One region of the Rossellomorea sp. ABR4_004 genome, then DNA from elsewhere that is predicted to be linked to it. Evidence: riboswitches for the same ligand, from Rfam matches in the RefSeq annotation. Region 1 holds a riboswitch; the other holds the start of a gene.
The links. A riboswitch is a leader RNA that binds a small molecule or an ion and turns the genes downstream of it on or off. The one in region 1 is predicted to bind thiamine pyrophosphate.
Positions count from the first base shown of each region.

Region 1 (10,060 bases):
CGTTCTTCCTCATTAAGTTCAAGCTTTGTCATCGGATAATTTTTCTCAATGACTCTTTTAGCCGGCTTTGTGAAACGATGTTGTATGAATTCAAAGGTTAAATCTTTTTTCGCTTCTTCCGGCAGGTGAGCCTCCAAATGTTCAAACATTTGCTTATATCCTTCTTTCCATCCTTCATGGATATAGATAGGTGCCACAATGAATCCTAATGGGTACCCCGCTCTCGCAACCTTCCCCGCGGCCTCAAGTCGCTTATCCAAAGGAGATGTACCAGGCTCAAAATTCTTAATCACATAATCGGCATTGATACTGAACCGGAATCTGGTTTTCCCATTATGTTTGGCATCAAGCAGATGGTCGACGTGATGGAATTTCGTCACAAAACGAAGCTTGCCATGCTCGGATTCGCCAAAATGCTCGATGGCTCGTTTTAGGGTATGAGTGAGATGATCGATCCCTACGATATCGGACGTACAAGCAGCTTCAAAGCGTGTGAATTCAGGAGCCCTTTCTGCAATATACTTGTCCGCCGATTCAAATATTTCATCCACATTCACATACGTTCGTATATATGGTTTACTCCCCATCGTTGTTTGCAGATAGCAATAGTGACAGTGACCCATGCACCCTGTTGCAAATGGGATGGCATATTCAGCAGACGGTTTGGATGTATCAAACTTCAACGTTTTTCTCACTCCGACTACTAATGTGGATTTGGCAATCCGGTATTTCTGAAAATGGTTGTCCCCCGGCAAATTACGAACCTGGTTATGCGATGTTGTGTACCTGATTTCCACATCCATTTTTTCAAATTTTTCTTTGAGTTCTTTACCAAGGGGATATTCCAAGGCATTCGGTTCAAAGTAGACCAATTGTGGCACGAACGGTTTAACCATGATTCATCCCTCCTACAGGTCTCCAAATGATTGAGTATAGGCTTGCTCAGCTTCAGCTTCTGAAGAATACACCGCAATTTCATGTGTTAAAGGATAATAGGTTTCATATAAAAATAATGCCAGTTCGTTCGGATTTTCCGGATCATGCACAACGGCTGCTTCCTGCACGTTGGCTACACTTTGTGTATGCGGATTCCGATAAATCACATATACTACATCGCCTGCTTGATAAGGCATATATTGATCATTCAGTTCCATTCTTTTCACCTTTTCCCTAAACGTCATTACTATCATTTTTTGTTATCTTCGTGATAAATATGATGGTAAAAGATGTTTATAAAAAAACTTCTCCTGCACCAATGATGCAAGAGAAGCCTGATTTAGGAAATCCCATAAAATTCGGTTGTATTCTTAAACAGTTGTTTATATACTTCTGCTTCTTTGATATGTTTTATTTCGGCGATTTTTTCAATGGACCGATGCATGATTCCTGGGTGGGTCATCCTCCCCTGGAAGATCCCTTCAAAACGCCAAGGGCCATCCGTTTCAACCATAAGTCTCTCGATTGGGTACTTCTTAACCAGGTCTTGTATTTCCTTCTCATAAAGGACATCAGGAGTAATGGAGATGGAATAGTTATTTTCCTTCATTCTCTCAATCGTCTTTTCATCTCCCTTGAACCAATGAAAATGAGCTTTTTCAATGGAGTGCTTTTCTAACAGATCACAAACGATAGGCGCATGCTCATACACGGCATGAAGGATGATCGGTTTATTGATCCTTTTTGATTGGATCATAAACCGTTCCAAAAGATCGATATACGGCTCCACTTCAACTTCAGGGTGTTCCTTCATTTTATAATATGGCAATCCCACCTCTCCGATCGCCACTATTTCGTGTTGATGCAGCTCAATCAATGATAGAAGCTCCTCGACTTCTCCATCAGAAGGCAGATCCTGCTCAGGATGGAATCCTGCAGCAGGTTTGACCCTTGCATCTCTTCTTGAGAGATCTATATTTGTCATCGACGATTGAAGGTGGAACGATACAGAGATGAGCGCTTCTACAGAATACAGATCAAGTTCCTGCAGAATCTTATCACGCTCGTACCCTTCGTATAAATCCAAGTGAATATGGGCATCAATCAAGGAAGGTTTACACATATTGAGAAAGCTCCTCAAAAATACTCGTTTTCCATTTCAAAAACTCCTCCGTCAAGAGAATTTCTTTATCCCGGGGACGGGGAAATGGTACTTTGAACTCCTTCTGGACCCTGGCTGGCCGAGTCGATAATACAATGATCCGGTCTGACAGGAACAGGGCTTCGTCGATATTATGAGTTACAAATAGAACGGAACTCAAATCTTCTTCCCAAATGGAAAGGAGCCATTTCTGCATGTCCAATCGCGTGAATTCATCCAGGGCAGAAAAGGGCTCATCCAGGCATAAAAAAGATTGAGGACTGACAAGGGCACGAATGAACGCCACCCGCTGCTTCATCCCTCCGGATAAATCATCAGGATACGCATTCTCATACCCCTTTAAGCCCGCCCGTTCAATCATACTTAGCGCTTTATCCCTATCTCTCTTCCCATGTAACTCCTGGCCAAGCATCACATTCTCCATCACGGTTCTCCATGGCAGGAGGGACGGACTTTGCGGCATATAACTGATGGTCCCTCTTTGACCATTTATCGATTTTCCATCTAATTGAATGTCTCCGGAATCTGGTGTGAACAACCCACCGATCACATGAAACAGGGTGCTCTTCCCGCTTCCGGAAGGACCAAGGATCGAGACGAACTCACCTTCTTCAACATGAAGGGATAGCTCATCGAGGATCAGCTCCCCATCAAAGTATTTAGACATATTTTGTATGGATAAAGTCGTCATGTTACCTGTCCTCCTTTCGATTCCATTTAATCATGATTTTCTCCAATACCAAAATGATCCCAAAGAAAACGAGGCTGAGCAGCATAATCATGAAGATGGCTACAAATACCCTGTCTGTCCTGAAGGAAGAAGAGGCGAGAGTCATATAGACACCGATTCCTTTCTGGGCACCTAACCATTCAGAAATCACCGCCCCCATCACACTATAGGTAGCTGAAATTTTCAATCCTGAGAAAATGGAAGGAAGTGAATGCGGCCATTCAACTTTTCGAAAGATTTGACTTTTTGTCGCTCCCGACATTTTCATATAAAGGATGTACTCTGCGTTTGTCTGCCGGAATCCATCCAATGCCGAGACGGCTACCGGAAAAAAGCAAATCAGGGTAATGACAATGATTTTCGGCAATAGTCCGAATCCAAACCAGATTACAAGTAGAGGTGCCAGGACGATGATCGGAATATTTTGAGACAAAATCATAAGAGGATATATCGCTTCTCTTACCTTAGGCAGAAGGTGCAGCCCAACCGCAGTCCCGATTCCAATCGTACATCCAATCACAAACCCACCGATTGTAAGGAGGGTTGTCGAAGCAAGATGACCTGTAAACGTGGACCATGAGGCGACTCCTTCCGCCCATATTTCTGAAGGTGAAGGCATTAGCCATGCCGGCACCTCAAATACTCTAATGGTGGATTCCCAAATGATGAATAAAAGGATGATGACCAAGAAGGGTCTCCATCCTTTCGATATCCATGCTTTCATCCTTTATACTTCTCCGTTAATTGATTCATTTCAATCCCGGCTGGCTGATATAATACCTTGATTTGAGAAATGACGTTTGAGCTGCCCATATCAATCATTCGTTCATTCATTTGTTCAATCACCTGAAATAAGTCAGATAGATTCCCTTCCATTGTTGTTTCTAATGGATGGACTTCATAACGGACACCAGATTTATCAATGACCGCGATGGCTTCATCCACGTATGGTATAACGTCTTCACCATTTTTCGTCTTCGGAATAATTTGTATGCTTACGAGTGCGTTCCCCATTTTGTTCACCTCTTATTTTGGTAAAAATTCGTTTGTGAATGCTTTTTTACTGTCCAGTTCCTTATCTAATAAATCGTTATCATACATCCATGAAGCATAGTTTTCCCAAACCTCGTGCTTCTGCTCTCCCCATCTGTCAGCGTCATCCTTGTATTTAGGAGCCAGCCATTCCTGACTCTTCATGACTAATTCTTTATCAAGATCCGGAGCTGCACCTAAAAGGATTTCACCGGCCTCTTTTGGATTGTCGATTGCAAACTCATAGCCTTTTGAAGAAGCTGCTAAAAATGCTTTGACCGTTTCAGGGTCTTTATTAATCATCTTTTCATTCGTCGTCAAAACAGGGGTGTAATAATCCAGTTTTTCAGAGTAGTCCTTTACGTACATCATATTCAATTCCTCACCGCGAAGCTCTGCTTCAATCCCCGTCCATCCATAGTAGATCCATGCAAAGTCAACATCCCGTTTCACGGCAGTAAAGAAATCTGTATCTCCCATGTTTACAAAATCCACTTTCTCTACATCAGCATTTTCTTGTTTCATAATAGACGTCATGACGGCTTTTTCTACAGTTGATCCCCATCCTCCATAACTTTTCCCTTCAAAATCCTTTGGAGTCGTTATACCCTTATCCTTAGGTGAAGCAAACCCGGATGTATTATGCTGTATGACCGCAGCGATAGATACGAGTGGTACGTCCTGTACCCTTGCTTGGGTGACACTTTCCTGATATCCAACCCCGAACTCAGCTTTACCCGAGGCAACGAGTTGATCTGCCCCTGCCTCACCAGGTAAGATGATATCCACATCAAGTCCCTGTTCTTCAAAATATCCTTTTTCTTTTGCAACATATAATCCAGTGTGATTGGTATTCGGTGTCCAGTCGAGTACAACCGAAATCTTTTTTAGACCTTCTTTCTGTTCTGATGTATTTTCTCCTCCACTGCAAGCAGTTAAAAGAAAGACAGAACTGATGATATACATCCACTTTTTCATCATGATTCCTCCTCAAATCCTTGTATGTAGTTGTAACGTTTATTCTCTATTCTTCACATAGTAGAGAGAATGAATGTAAAATACCTTATAACGTTAGGACACAACAAAAAAAGCGCCCCAAGCTTCAGCGAGGGACGCATTGTTAAACATGATGATGTAATGTTTAAGAGAATGTTTCCTACGCTGGTATCAGCCAGTTCAGGTTCAAAGGGTCAGTATCTGTCAGGATACAATCTCAACCGGCCACACCGGTCCCCCTACACTTGTACTATGAAATTAAACGTTATCTTCTTCCCTACTTTGCCACAGAAAAGGTGGATATTCAAGCATTTCCTCTTAAATAGATTTACATTTGAAATACCCGTTCACAAACACCGGAATTTACCAGCCTGTTAATGAAAGGGATGTATGCAGATACAACGTGTGAATACCCTTTTTGATTGTAAAAAAAGGTGTATTGAAGAAGAATGATAATGACTAAGAATGGCATCAGTTCCTTTTCTTCCTGAGTTAAAGTACCATCGGCCTGATAGCCCACCATAAAGGCATGGATACATTCAAATTGCTCATCCTCCCTTTGCTTGAACTGGTCTTTGAGCATCCCTGCAAGAAAGTAACAGACATCTGCAATACGGGGTGCTTTTCGTATCCTCTCGAAGTCTATGACTCCTGTCACCGTTTCTTCGTGCATAAGGATATTACGGGGATGACAGTCACTATGGACGAGTTGATGGGGTAATTTGCTATAGGAAGAAGACCATTCATTTAGCCTGCCAAGAAACCCCTCACCCCACCTTTCTATCATTTTAGTACCCTTTCCGCCTATCCACTCTCTCAAATGTGTTTCAACTTTCCATTCTTCTACCTCGTATTTACTGACGTATTGTTTCAGCCTGCTATGGAGTTGAGAGAGATGCGTTCCCATCCTTTCCATAGAAGTTAAGGAATAGACTTGTAATGGCTGTCCTTCCAGAGCTTGATACAGGGAGTAGAAAACTTGATGTTGTTGTACATAGGGCTGTTGTGAAACAGTTAACAGCGGCTTTTCAACAGCAAGTCCCTTTTCCAGTAAAAAAGAAGTTAAGAGCAGCTCTTCTATTCGCTTTTCCACTGAAGAGTTCAATCTCTTTTTCAAATAAAATGTCTTCTCCCGACTCTTCACCTTATAAACATTCGGAGAACTTTCCATGCTCTCTATGGAGGAAGGATGAACCTTCCAGTTCAATAATAGATCTTGAAGAGGGTCAATCATTTTTAATTCCTTTCCAAACATAGTAATATACGTTTAGTATGACTATGAAAGAATGTCTACATACCATATGAAAAGAGGTTGCATCGATGCAAAGAATACAAATGACGGAAGACTTATCATTCTCACGAATCATACATGGGTTGTGGAGACTTGCAGACTGGAATCAATCAAAGGAAGACACTCTTTCTTTAATCCTGCACAATATTGAAAACGGAATCACGACTTTTGATCACGCAGATATCTATGGCTCGTATACTTGTGAAGCCTTATTTGGTGAGGCTCTCAACCTTCAGCCATCTATACGGGGAAAAATGGAGATTGTAACGAAATGCGGTATTGTCCTGCCTTCCGACAACCGCCCGGAACATAAAACACATCATTACAACACGAGTAAAAAGCATATTTTGGCTTCTGTTGAAAACTCCCTGCAGAATCTGAAAACGGACTATATCGATTTATTATTGATTCACAGGCTTGATCCATTTATGAATGGAGAAGAAGTGGCTGAAGCCTTCACTCAATTAAAAGAAGAAGGTAAGGTGCGTCATTTCGGAGTATCAAACTTTAAAGATCATCAATGGAATATGCTTCAATCTTATTTGCCATTTCCATTGATCACAAACCAAATTGAATTGTCGGCCTATAACTTAGAAAACTTTGAAGACGGTACGTTAAATCTTTGTCAGGAGAAGCGTGTCGCGCCGATGGCCTGGTCTCCACTCGCAGGCGGGGCAATCTTCAGAGGAGAGGATGAAAAAGCCATTCGTCTTCAACATGCATTGAATAAGATACAAGAAGAAACAGGTGCAAAGGGTATTGATGAAGTTCTATATGCATGGCTTCTTAATCACCCGGCAAAGATTATGCCCATCGTCGGTTCAGGTAAAAAAGAACGCATTCAACATGCAATCGACTCTCTTTCCATTTCTTTAAACCACGATCAATGGTTTGAAATCTTGCAAACTTCTATGGGACATGATGTGCCATAATAAGTCTTACTACAGCAAAAAAGACGATCCTTTTTCTAAAAGGTTCGTCTTTTTTAATTCGCTATACCTCCACCAACGTAATATTCCAGATAGACTTCTTGCAGTTCATTCATTGAGAGCTCATAAAGCTGCTTACCGAAATATTTATATACGCCAATCCTTAATAATTGTTGAATATAGAAATCCTTTTTAAATTCAGGTGTCTTTTGCTTCTCTGATTTATTTTCTTGATGTAACATGTTCATCCCTCCAGTTGAGGATATACCCCAAATCCAGAGTGAACTAAACATCCTCTTACACATTGGAAATATTAGGTGAAATCGCGCGCTGTTACGTACAAATGTGATGATGGCCCTCTGTGACAGTTCTCCCCTCAACCTGAATCGTAGAGTGATGAATGCCAAATTCCTCTTCAAGATAGGCTGAGAGTTGTAATAAAACCGTATCTCGATTCACTTCGTTTCCCACCACCACATGGCAGCTTAGGGCTGTGAATCCCGACGTGATGCACCAGACATGAAGATCATGCACTTCAATGACTCCCGGGGCAGCTGCCAGGCTATTTTTCACTTTTTCCGTATCAATACCTTTTGGAGATCCTTCCATTAAGATATGAATAGAATCCTTCGTTACTCTCCATCCGGAAATGACAATTAAGATGGCAACCATGACAGATGCAATGGGATCAGCCAAGTTCCAATCAAAGAAATAAATCAAGAGTCCGGCTGCGATGGCCCCTACTGAACCCAACATATCACCAAGTACATGAAGAAAGGCACTTCGAACATTCAAATTATGTTCCGTATCTCCTCTCATTAAAATCCATGCCACGATAATGTTTACAACCAGACCTATGATGGCGATCACCATCATACCTGGTGAAACCACAGGAGTATCCATGAAACGATGATACGCTTCCCAGAAAATATAGAGGGAAACGAGAATCAGCGTGATGCCATTAATAAACGCCGCCAGTATTTCGAATCTCTTGTACCCATACGTCTTCCCTTTATCCGATGCCTTCTCACCTATATAAAAAGCTGCCAAACTAAGACCTATTGCGGCTGCATCACTAAGCATATGTCCCGCATCGGAAAGAAGAGCAAGACTATTTGTTACGATTCCACCTATGACTTCTACGATCATAAAGGTAAAAATAAATAGGAAACTGATTAATAATGCTTTTTTATTCTGATTGTGTCCATGACTGTGGTCGTGGCCCACTTGACATCCCTCACTTTCTTTCTCTGATTCTTATTCAACTGAGACCATTCAAATCGTTGAATAATAACCAAAAAATGAATACTTTGGATCATTTCGCGACTGGTTTACCGGTCCCGTTCCTCCAACTCCATTTGATGAGTCAAGGCAATTTCAATTAACTCTTTTACATGATGATCGTCTAAGGAATAATAAACGAGCTTGCCTTTTTTTCTGAATTTGGCTAACCCCTGCTTTTTTAACAAACGCAAATGATGTGATGCGGTCGCTGTTGAAGCATCGACGATATTTGCCACATCGCATACACATAGTTCTTCTTCGATGGTGAGTGCATACGCAATTTTCGCTCTTGTTTGATCAGAAAGTGCTTTAAAGATTTCAGCTACCTTAGAGGTATTTTGTGATAAAATCATTGACTTTAAGCGATTGACCTTTTCATCTTCCACACACGCTACTTCACATACATCCTTCTCTTTCATCACTTCACCCCCTAACATTCAAATACTCATTTGAATATAGTATAAAAGAAATCCTGATAATATTCAAACATTCTTTTGAATGTATGGGATTTTTTAATATTTTTCAGTAATGAATTTTGTTGTTTTAAACATAAATCTGCCTGCCAAGGGCTCTGTCAATAAGTGTAGGCTAGATGGTGAGGGGAACCGCTCCGCTTTCCGCGGACGTTCGGCCGAGCCTCCTCAGCTTCGCTTCCGGGGTCTCGGCACGACCGTACTTCCGCAGGAGTCTACGCAGTTCCCCTCACCATCTTTAACAGAACTTTCATGACAGAGCTTCATGGTGTGCAAGAAAACAATGTAACAAGAAAAAATATTTCTTCTTCAATCAACCTCTACTTACCTTAAATGAGATTGTTTGCTAAAATTCTTGTTGTTATTGGTTTCCATTAAGGTACATGCTCAGAAGGTTGATTGTAGCCGAAGGATGCTCGACTCCTGCGGGAATAGCTGGACAGTTCGAAAAGCACAGGCGGCTTGACCTGCCCCGAAAAGCATAAGATGAATGGGCCGAGAAGGCGCTCTTTGCCTTCTTGGCCCATTTAGCTTATGACCTCGAGGGGCTAGCCGCCGGAGCTGGACAGGTGAGATCCCGGAGGCGCAGCCGAGGAGGCTCACCGCCAGCCCCGCGGAAAGCGAGCATCCTGGAGCGGAAATCAACTATTACTTTCTCCTCTACAACAGCAACAAACTTTACTAAAGCGCTTTTAGAAAACAGCCAGTAAAAAAGTATAAAAAAAGCCCCGGAATGATTCCGAAGCTAATGAAAAACATATTAATTTTGTTGTAGTTTTTTTCGATCACGTTTCATAAAGAGATCCAATGTTACCCAGAAAACAACCGATGAAATCGCAAAAATTGCAATTGCAAAGTATATCTCTTCTGTTTTCCAGTCTAATCGTGGAATAAGCAGGCCAAGTACTCCTGATAATATATAGTAGCCACCTATTAATTGCAGATATAGACGTCCTGTTTGAGATTGAATATTTTCCAGATAGCCTTTCCCTGCTTTGCCAAAGAAAATAGCTATTCCTCTTAAGATGACATAAACCGAAAAGGCAATGATAAGGGCTACAACAAATCCTTGGTTAAACACGTCTGCCATAATCGTTCTCCTTTCCAACTATCCATTGATTCGTATCCTGGTTTTGTCCATTTCGATTCTTTAGATAAAATTGTTATTTCTAACAATAACCGAATGTCCTGCACATTGCAACGAACTTTGGATACGGCTAAGAATGT
Region 1 covers NZ_JBSWVM010000010.1:10,787-20,846, forward strand. The annotation lists gene splB (spore photoproduct lyase) at 1-896, opposite strand, end outside; gene ACXAF2_RS23025 (transcriptional regulator SplA domain-containing protein) at 909-1,154, opposite strand; gene ACXAF2_RS23030 (TatD family hydrolase) at 1,277-2,059, opposite strand; gene ACXAF2_RS23035 (ABC transporter ATP-binding protein) at 2,052-2,789, opposite strand; gene ACXAF2_RS23040 (ABC transporter permease) at 2,791-3,552, opposite strand; gene ACXAF2_RS23045 (thiamine-binding protein) at 3,549-3,842, opposite strand; gene ACXAF2_RS23050 (ABC transporter substrate-binding protein) at 3,855-4,838, opposite strand; TPP riboswitch at 4,997-5,107, opposite strand; gene ACXAF2_RS23055 (phosphotransferase enzyme family protein) at 5,185-6,111, opposite strand; gene ACXAF2_RS23060 (aldo/keto reductase) at 6,177-7,079, shown strand; gene ACXAF2_RS23065 (Fur-regulated basic protein FbpA) at 7,133-7,318, opposite strand; gene ACXAF2_RS23070 (cation diffusion facilitator family transporter) at 7,410-8,303, opposite strand; gene ACXAF2_RS23075 (ArsR/SmtB family transcription factor) at 8,408-8,779, opposite strand; gene ACXAF2_RS23080 (hypothetical protein) at 9,594-9,923, opposite strand.

Region 2 (10,060 bases), on a different contig from region 1:
ATCGGGACAGATTGAACCACTTTCTCTAAGCTTGCCAAACCTCTGCCAGGCATACCCCGCTTTGAAGAGGTAGAATAGATATTTCCATAGAGCAGGTAATCCGCTCTGCTTATCGTTGCCTGTTTTGCTTCTTCAACGGAATGTACAGAAGCACCAATCTGTAAGGAAGGAAAAGCACTCTTCACTAAGCTGATATCAGCACTCTGATGGCCAAGCTGCACCCCTCTTACATTCTTCATAAGGGCAATGTCTGCCCTATCATTCACACATATTTTTTTAAAGGGGACTCCTGCTGCTACTAGTCGATCAATGGCCTCAGCCATTTCTTTCCCCGTCCACTGCTTTTCGCGAAGATGGAGCATGTCGAGATATGGGTAAACGGACTTCGAGATTTTCACTAATTCTTCCACTGATTGTTTTCCTGTTGAAATCACATGTAATTGTTTTCTTGTTTCAATTCCCAAAGCGAACATCTCCCGTCGGAAAAATAGGTAGATGGGTAGAAAAAAAATAACTGAGCCCAATCATGATGAGAATGCTCCCCAAGAAATATCCATCATATTTGGAAAAGGTCACTTTGTAGAAATAGGTTCGTTGCCCACTTCCTTCAAACCCCTTTGTTTCCATGGCTACTGCAATTCTGTGGGCTCTTCTGATGCTCTGGGCAAGCAAGGGAATGGAATACGATTTCATTTTATGGAATACGTGTTTTATTCCTTTTTGTTCTTCAACTCCCCTGACTCTCATGGCGTTTCGTATCGTGAAGAATTCTTCAATCATAATGGGGATTAGTCTGAATCCGGCCATAAAACTATATGCATACTTAGGTTTTAATCCCAGTTGCTGCATGAGGGAGTAGAAAAGCTTCACCGGTCTCGTAGTAAGAGCAAATAGTAATCCCAATATAGCGAATACAATGGTACGCAATCCAACATGGATCCCCCGATAAAAGCTCTCTTCGGTAATGTGGATCAATCCCCATTTCATCCATGTTGTTTCACCTTTCCCAAATAAAATCATTGATGAAGCTGTAGAGATGAAAACAAGAAAAAAGGGTAGGATCATTATACTGACGGTTCTATATGAATACCCTGAGAAAACCCATAACAGGAGAAAAAAGAGAAAGCTCAAATATAACAACCAGTTAAGATAATGAATAAAAAGCAGAAATACAAAAATCCCGATCAAGGTCAAGAGCTTAAAGCTGGGATTGATTTGATGGAGCCAGGTTTCTCTATGCTCAATTTCTATATTCATATTGCTTTACTACCTGCAATCTCATTATAGAAATCCTGGGTGAGACGCCCATTTTCAATCACCCATACTCTGGATGCAAAGTGAGTAATGATGTTCTCATCATGTGTCACCATCAGAATGGTAGATCCTTCTTTTTGATAGTCTTGAAGCATCTCAAGTAACGCATACGTATTATGGGAATCCTGCCCAAAGGTCGGTTCGTCCAATAATAGAATATCTTTATTCCTGACAAGGGACGCTGCGACACTTAATCTGCGCTTTTGCCCCATGGATAAATGATAGGGATGATGATGTTTGTATGGATCAAGCTTGAATCGCTTCAATAGTGCATGCACTTTTTCCTCCACTATCCCTTCGTCCACTCTCTTGAGCCGAAGAGTATACGCAACTTCATCAAACACACTGTGTGTTACAAACTGAAACTCGGGATTTTGAAAAACAAACGTACATTCCTCTGGAACATTCTTTCCTTTCACCTGTCTCCCATATAATTCATACGTCCCGGTCGTTTGGATGAATTTCATGAGACTGTGGAGTAATGTTGATTTCCCTGCTCCGTTATTTCCTGTGATTGCAATCCACTCACCTTTAAAGCTGACGGCCTTTTCAATGTGAATCTTATCCTCTTTGTGTATATACCCTTTGAAGTTTTCTAGCTTTAAATTCTTTTTTCCAGACGGGTTCACCTTCTCCGGAGGATGGGAAGAAAGATAATCTTTCCACGCGTCCGGATACCATACCCCTACTGATTTCAATGTTTCCTTGAAATGTGATAAAATGTGAGCCTTTGGACCATCAGCCACTATTCTTCCAATCGCATCGAATAGAATAATACGATCAATGATCTCCAGTACGTGACTCAGCTTATGCTCAACGATAAGTAACGTTTTATCTTTACATGTCCTTTTCACTGTTTCCCATACCGATTTTGTACTCTCTTCATCCAACATCGATGTAGGCTCATCCAGAAATAGCGTGTGGGGTTGGAGCGCAAGGGCAGAAGCAATCGCCAATTTTTGCTTCATCCCCCCTGATAGAGAGGAGATTTTCGTATGGGAATCCCTCAGACTTAAATTCACCTTCTCTAACAATTCTTTGATTATCCCTGGCATTTCGTCTCTTGGAATCTGGTTGTTCTCCAAAACAAAAGCAATTTCCTCATCTACATAGGGCATACAAAATTGAGCGTCCGGATCTTGAAAGACATACCCGAAGGATTCAGGGCGTTCAATCGATCCAGCTTTCATCGGCACATCTATGGAATGGGGTATCACACCGGATAAAACCTGGAGGAGTGTGGATTTGCCACAACCAGATGGCCCGAGTAACAATACCTTTTCTCCGTCTTCTATCGAAAGACTTATGTCTTTAAACATCAGTTTCTCTGAACCGGAAAATGTAAGGCGCAGATTTTTTATATGCATCGTCCTTTCCTCCTTTACTGATTCAAGACATCATAATCTTTTTGGTCCGCACGTCTGACCAAACTGGTTACCCCCGTTTTCTCCAAAGCCTTAACAAGATAAAAGGCTCCTATGCCTGCTATCACGATGGATCCTATTAATCTGGCACCAATAAAAAGTGATAAATTCCACAGAACGAGGTCTCCCATGTACCCCTTAAAGTAGTCCATCAGGATTGAGCCAAATGCAGAGCCCACAGCTGCTGTACAAATGATGATGACATCATAACGCTTATAGCGGGTGATAAGAAAAATCAACTCTGCAAACAAACCTTGGATCAAACCGAACAGGAGCACCTCGAGGCCCCATTCACTTCCCATGAGAAATTCCCCTGAAGACGCTGCAATTTCTGCCAGAAGTGCGACGCCAGGTTTCCTAATGATTAAAAAAGCAACGGTTGCCGCCATGAACCACATACCATAGATCAGTTGATCAGCATGCAATCCAAATGGCTTTAACAGGTTGTAAACCGGTCCCCATAGCTTATATATAATTCCAAAACCTATGGAGATCACGACGGTTACTAAAATGTCTGTGAGCTTTAATTTAGACATGTACTCTACCTTCCTTATCTAGAGATGTCTGAAACGGCCACTTCTCAAGGGTGTACGCCATTTCCCAAAACTGTAATTCATACATGCTGCTCAAAATGAAATTCTCTGTCATTCTTTTCTTATCTGATTCTGTCATCGTTTCTGCCAATCCATCCAGTCGCTGAATCTGTTCATCCACTAACTCCCGAAACCATTCTCCACCATAAGCTGCGATCCACTCCTGATAAATGGACTCCTCAGGTGTACATGATTTCAAGCGTTCACCGATCTCATAATACAACCAGTAGCAGGGGAGTATTGCAGCCAGAATATCTGCGAGTCCCCCATATTGTGCGGAACGATACATATGCGACGTGTACGCATAGGCAGTAGGAGCAGGTTTGAACTGCCGTTTTTCTTCTTCCGTAATCCCTAAACGGTTTGAGAAATTCTCATGGAGTGAAAGCTCTGCTTCATTCGTTCCTACTGCGTGTGTTGCCATTCTGGATGTAGTATGTAAGTCTGTTGCTTTGGCTGCACCAAGTGCCTGCACCTTTGAAAAGTGTGAGAGGTAATAGGCATCCTGCAGAATGTAGTACCTGAAGTTTTCAAGGGGAAGGGTTCCATCCCCGATACCTTTTAAGAAAGGATGGTGAAAACTCGCTTCCCAAATTTCCTTCACTTCGTTTCTTAAGTACGCTGTAAATGACATAGTATCTTTCTCCTTTTCCAGACGACCCGAAATGGGCAACAAAAAAAGCCACTTTCATTATGCATACCGCATACAGAAAGTGGCTTGAGATCAGTTTAATAGAATTCGATTCTATGTGATCTTCAAACACCACTTCCCTACGCTGGTCTCAACCAGATCAGGTTCAAAGGGTCTTAAAGTCACACTTTAATCTCAGCCTTTTAGAAGGCACCCCTAGTGGATCGTCCTATGAAATTTGTTTTCGATGTTATCGTACCACGATTCTTTTACTTGTCAACACCAAAAAGAATACCTTTCATCAATTTCCCATCGGCACTTTCCACACAAAACCAATCATAGCAAAGGATACCCCCAATGAAAATTTAAATGGAATTCATTTAGCATGAAGCTCTTTCTAAGCAAACTTAAGTGATTGAAGGGATTGATAAATATACATCCGATAGATTATGGTTATAGGGACGGACCTCCAACATGGAGGTCCGTCCCTGCCCATCATTTAAACCAACCTTTTTCTTTTGATTGAGTAATGGCTTCGATTCGATTTTTAACTTCAAGCTTGTCGAGTATGGTTGAGATGTAGTTTCGTACGGTACCCGTTTTGAGGCTAAGCTCATCGGCTATCTCCTTCGTGTTTTTCCCGTCAGCAACCAGCTCCAACACTTCTTTTTCACGGTCAGTCAGGGGGTTCTCTTCACTATACACATCGTCCATGAGCTCTGGTGCATAAATACGTTTACCCTCCATTACAAGACGAATCGAGTTCGCCAGTTCTTCACTTGGGCTGTCCTTTAACAAATAACCCTTCACCCCACCTTTTAATGCACGCTGGAAATAACCGGACCTGGCAAAGGTTGTCAGGATAATCACTTTACAATTCTCTCCTTTTAATTCCTCCGCTGCTTCAAGACCGGTCTTTTTAGGCATTTCAATATCCATGATACAAATATCCGGCTGCAGCTCGTGGACGAGGGCAATGGCTTCTTCTCCATTCCCTGCTTTTCCAACCACTTCCATATCATCCTCTAAACTAAGTAAAGAGCCTAAGGCACCTAATAGCATTCTCTGGTCTTCTGCAATAACAATTCGAATCATTCCATTCCCTCCCTTTCTGTTTGCTTGATCACTTTCGGCACTCTCATAATCAAAGTGGTCCCATTATCGGAATAAACGTCCAAGCTCCCATTCACAAATTCTAACCGCTCTCTCATACCTATTAAGCCGCTACCTTTAGTCTGTGTGTAATCTCCCTCGATTCCCATTCCATCATCCTTCACTATGATGGTCATCTCTTTATCCGATTCTTCGATGATCAGCTCACAGTGTGACGCCTTGCTGTGTTTGACAACATTCGTCACGGCTTCTTTTAGGCACATGCTCAAGATATTTTCCAAAAAGAGTGATGTCTGGGGCAGCATGATCTCATCATCCATCACGAAATCAATTTCCGCTGCCTTTAATAGCTGTTTGATCCGGACGATTTCGTCTTTTAGTCGAATTCCCCTCATTTGAGATACCATTGTCCTTACTTCACTTAAAGCCGTTCGTGCCGTTTGCTGAACATCCTTTAACTCGCTTCTGGCCTGCTCTGGATCTTTGTACACCAATTTCCTGGCCAGATCGCTTTTCAGGCCGATAAGAGAAAGCTTTTGACCCAATGTATCGTGTAGATCACGGGCAATCCTCTGGCGTTCCTCCTGCTTGACCAAGTCTGATATACGTTTATTAGCATCTTCCAACTGATCTTCGAGCTGCACCTGTTTATTTCGGTTGTAAATATTAAACGGCAACAGAATGACGCTTATCCAAATAATCAGAATAAAAGGAAATTGAGATAAAAATAATTCATCCTGTATAACAAAATTATAATTGATCGATGCCGTCGTTAACACCAAGTGAATGATATATAGGGTTAAAAACGCCACCCGGTTCTTTATATTGCCATTATAGTAGGCAATGTAAAAAGCAAAATAGATAAAATTAAATTGAATGGTCATGGTAATGGATATTGCGATTAATATCGATGTCCATAAATAAACCGGCCAATCCCTTGAAATAAAAGCAAATCGCAAAGAAATAAAGAACATGATGGTCAAGGAAATCCCTACAACTATTTCGATTGTAGAGGAGGACTGAAAGATAAAATAAAATGGCAGGATGCTGATGATGCTCCATATGTACGGGGAAATTCCGGAACCTTTTTGAATATTGATTAACTTTTTCGGCATTTGCACAATAAAATACCCTCTTTTACTTTCAGTTTTTTTTTAACTATGTAACCTATAGTATGACATAAATTATACCAATTTTCATACAAACGGTATAAGAATTCCCCCGCCGAATAGACAAGAAAATCGTATAAAAACTACTAATATTTCCGATTCTGAATCGCCTTTTGCTTCTGCATGATTTCATAGGATTTATGAATAATATCTGTTAATACATCACCTTTGTAAACTCTTCCAATTTTCGTGTTTTGCTGATAGTATTCAACGATTTCATCCAATTTCTCTGATGTTTCTTTATTAACCCTTACATTAAGTTGCATTCTTCCTTGATCTGACAAGGTTCACCCTCCTTACCTATCAAACTGCTAGCAGCCGCTATCATTATGTTATCACTAGTATAACAAATGCTAGCAATTATATATACTTCCAAATGACCTAGTAATCGTTGATTCATTTTGAAAAAGCCTGAGCTTCAATCCGCCCAGGCTTTCCGTTCAATTTTATTGGGTTTCAATCGAGATCTGTACTGGTTCGATATCCATCTTCACATTGAGATATGAGTAATCATCTTTGTTTCCATCTTTATAACCCCAAAAGCCTTGCGATTGATCTCCTTTTTTGAAAGTCAGTTCAAATCCTTCATCTTTAGAAAAACTATAGCTTTTCACTACATCTTGTCCAAAGTTATCAAGAAGGCTATAGCTTAAATAATTTGCAAGTGAAGGATGCGGAGTTAATACTCCTGTATGGGGAGCAGCATTATATTTGTAGTATTCATAGTCTTTTGTTGAAACTTTATGATTACTGATCGTATATTCCTTCGTGTTTAAATTTAATTGATCTCCTGAGGTAATCCATGATAAGTGTACATTTTTATACGTATGCGATGATTGTGATAGATTTGACTGACTCAAATCTACTACAGAAACGCCGCCTCTACCTTTTACTTCAATGGTTTTCGCTTCGTTATCCACTATCATCGCTGTATCTTCATCTATCCCATATGAGAATTCATTTTCTTCTCCATGTTCAGCAGTGGTTGCAATTAAACGTCCCAATCGTGATTTTTTATCAAAATGCTGATCCACGATACCGTACGGGAAAAATCCTAATCCCTTTTCAAGATATCCAGGACCGCCTTCTTGTTGAGACATGCCGTCATACGTATCAGAGAAGCCTTTTGATAGAGTGTCATAGCTTCCACCACCTGCGATCATCACATCGCTCATGATTGCAGCTCCTGCACTTGTACCACCAAGAACGGCTCCATTACGATAGATTTCCCAAATATTTTCAAGGGCTAATGATTGAGTTCCATCTTGGTTTAACAATGTATCGGTGATATCTGTTTGATCTCCTCCTACAAACCAAATGGCATCGTACTCCAGTATACTTTCTGCTATATACGAATTATTTTTATTATTCATCCAGTTAGACTCATCTTCTTCTGTCCCTTTAAAATCATGGTTGGATAGGGGCAGAATGTCGATATTTTCTTGAGGTACACCGAATGATGACAAGTCCTCTTTAAATGCATGTGAAGACTTTAAACTGGAACTTGCAGCAGGGATAATCCCTATCTTCCCATTTCCCCCTGCCCGATTGATAAATTCGCTGTACACTTCTTCATTACTACTTCCTAAAGCTCCTCCAACGATTACCAGGCTTCCTTTTATGTCAGGATCAAAAGAACTTTCAGGTACTTCTAATGAGGAAGAAGTAAAGTCATGTGAAAGCTGATTTTTCTTATGAAAATGGACGGAAACAGGTGAAACATTCATTTCCACATGCAATAGGGAGTATGAATCTTTTTGACCATCCTGATAACCCCAATACCCGTTTGTTTCATCTGTCTGTTTGAACTCCAGCTCAAAACCATGTCCTTCACTATCGTAAATATAACTATAAACCTCATCGACCGCCTCATTGTCAACCAGGGAATACGACAGGTAATGTGGTAATGTTCCATAGGATGATAAAACTCCGGTAGCCGACAGAGGTTTAAAGTTATAATATTCATAGTCTCGTGTTTCAACCTTTTCCTCGCTCATGTTAAATTCTTTCGTTTGCACATTGAGCACATCGCCAGGAGAAATATAACTAAGATCAATATTCTTTATTTCTTTTCCTGATAGTCTTGACTGAGATACATCCACTACCGTAATGTTACCTCTGCCTAATACTGAAATCGTTTGTTTTTCATTGTTTACCACCATCGCCGTATCTTCATCAATTCCATAAGCAAAATGGGTTTTATTGGTTTCGTATCGGATGGCTGCTGCCACTAGTCTACCCAGACGTGATCGTTCATTAAAATGTTGATCCACAATTCCCCACTGAAAGAATCCAAGGCCTTTTTCAATATAGACAGGTGCATATTCTTCATCAGGACTGGATACGTCTTCAGTTATAAACTCTTGACGAAGCCCTCCTAAACTATCACCGCCTGTAATCATCACATCACTCATGATGGCTGCTCCGGCACTTGTCCCACCAAGAACGGCTCCTTTGCGGTAAACCTTCCAAATTTCATCTAAGGCTTTCGTGTTCTTTCCATTGTCCTTAACTAATGTGTCTGTAATCTTAAGCTGATCTCCACCGACAAACCAAATACCTGTCAGCTTTTTGATTTTTTTAGATATTTCTTTCTTTTGAGCGTTATCTTTCCATTCGCTTTCGTCTTCTTCTGTCCCTGAGAAATCATGAGCAGATAGAGGAAGGATTTCAATAGCTGTTTCTGCTACACCATAGGAAATCAAATCTTCCTTAAATTGATTTGATGACTTCAAAGAGCCTGAAGCAGAAGGGATGATTCCTATTTTGGCTTTCTTTTTACCCCCTGATAGTTTTATGAATTCTTCATAAACAGCCGAGTTGCTGCTGCCTAAAGCTCCTCCGACAATTAATAGACTTCCTTTGATGCTGTTTTCGTTTTTCTTGGCAAATGTACTGGACGTTGCCAAGCTGCTTATAACTGCAAATACAGTTATAACAATGAATAGTTTCTTCACTTTACCCCAATAACCATTCATCAACATTTCTCCCTTCTATTAATCTATTTTCAATTAATTATTATGCAATTTCCATGCCAACTCCGAAGTATCTGAATTATCAGTCACGTAAGAGAGAATGGGTTAAAATGGGGTGATTATGGTAAGGTAATAAATGAACCAATAACAAAAAAACCTCTACATTCGTTTGGTTTCGAACGTAGAGGGTGCAGCTTATTATCGATTACCTGATATTTTCCTCACAATATGAAAGAAGGAGACTTTCTTCATCTTCTTCTAATTCAAAGTCAAGATACGTCTCAGTATTTCTTTCTACAATGGTCGACTGTACGATCCTGGAACCGTTCTCGTCGCGAACAAAAATCACTTTTATGTAAATACCCTGTTCTCTGTATAGCTCATCATCCTCGGGTACTTCAATATCAAGAATAACTTCATATCGATCTCCACTTAGTATACCAGTAGGATCTTTCAGTTCCTCGGCACTATGACTCGTAATGTTCATTTATCTAACGTCCTTTCAATGTGAAACAAGTTTCTTTCATTATCCTATTATACACCTAAACCGGTGGATTTTAAAAACGTATTCCTCTAATCAGCTCAATAGGTAAATGAATGGGCTTGCTCCCCAAACTTCGTTATAATAGAAATAGATACAAAGTTTAAGGAGAGAATGCAATGAATTCTAAAGAGATGCAAGAAAAAATCATTGAAAACTATCAAAAGGACGAGCATATGATGATTCTTGTGTTTGCGCAGTGGTGTGTGAATCATGACCTTGACCCTGCAGCCCTTTATCAGAAAGCCTACCCCAATCAAGGGGAAAATCCCGCATTATTGCAAGGAATTGACTTAACGG
Region 2 covers NZ_JBSWVM010000001.1:178,851-188,910, forward strand. The annotation lists gene ACXAF2_RS01025 (thiamine phosphate synthase) at 1-464, opposite strand, end outside; gene ACXAF2_RS01030 (energy-coupling factor transporter transmembrane component T family protein) at 454-1,257, opposite strand; gene ACXAF2_RS01035 (ABC transporter ATP-binding protein) at 1,254-2,207, opposite strand; partial or broken gene ACXAF2_RS01040 (ABC transporter ATP-binding protein) at 2,220-2,618, opposite strand; gene ACXAF2_RS01045 (ECF transporter S component) at 2,696-3,274, opposite strand; gene tenA (thiaminase II) at 3,267-3,965, opposite strand; TPP riboswitch at 4,083-4,190, opposite strand; gene ACXAF2_RS01055 (response regulator transcription factor) at 4,458-5,057, opposite strand; gene ACXAF2_RS01060 (histidine kinase) at 5,054-6,190, opposite strand; gene ACXAF2_RS01065 (hypothetical protein) at 6,331-6,528, opposite strand; gene ACXAF2_RS01070 (cyanophycinase) at 6,691-9,222, opposite strand; gene ACXAF2_RS01075 (DUF6509 family protein) at 9,425-9,706, opposite strand; gene ACXAF2_RS01080 (hypothetical protein) at 9,880-10,060, shown strand, end outside.
Region 2: another riboswitch for thiamine pyrophosphate. It lies ahead of tenA (thiaminase II); the one in region 1 lies ahead of ACXAF2_RS23050 (ABC transporter substrate-binding protein).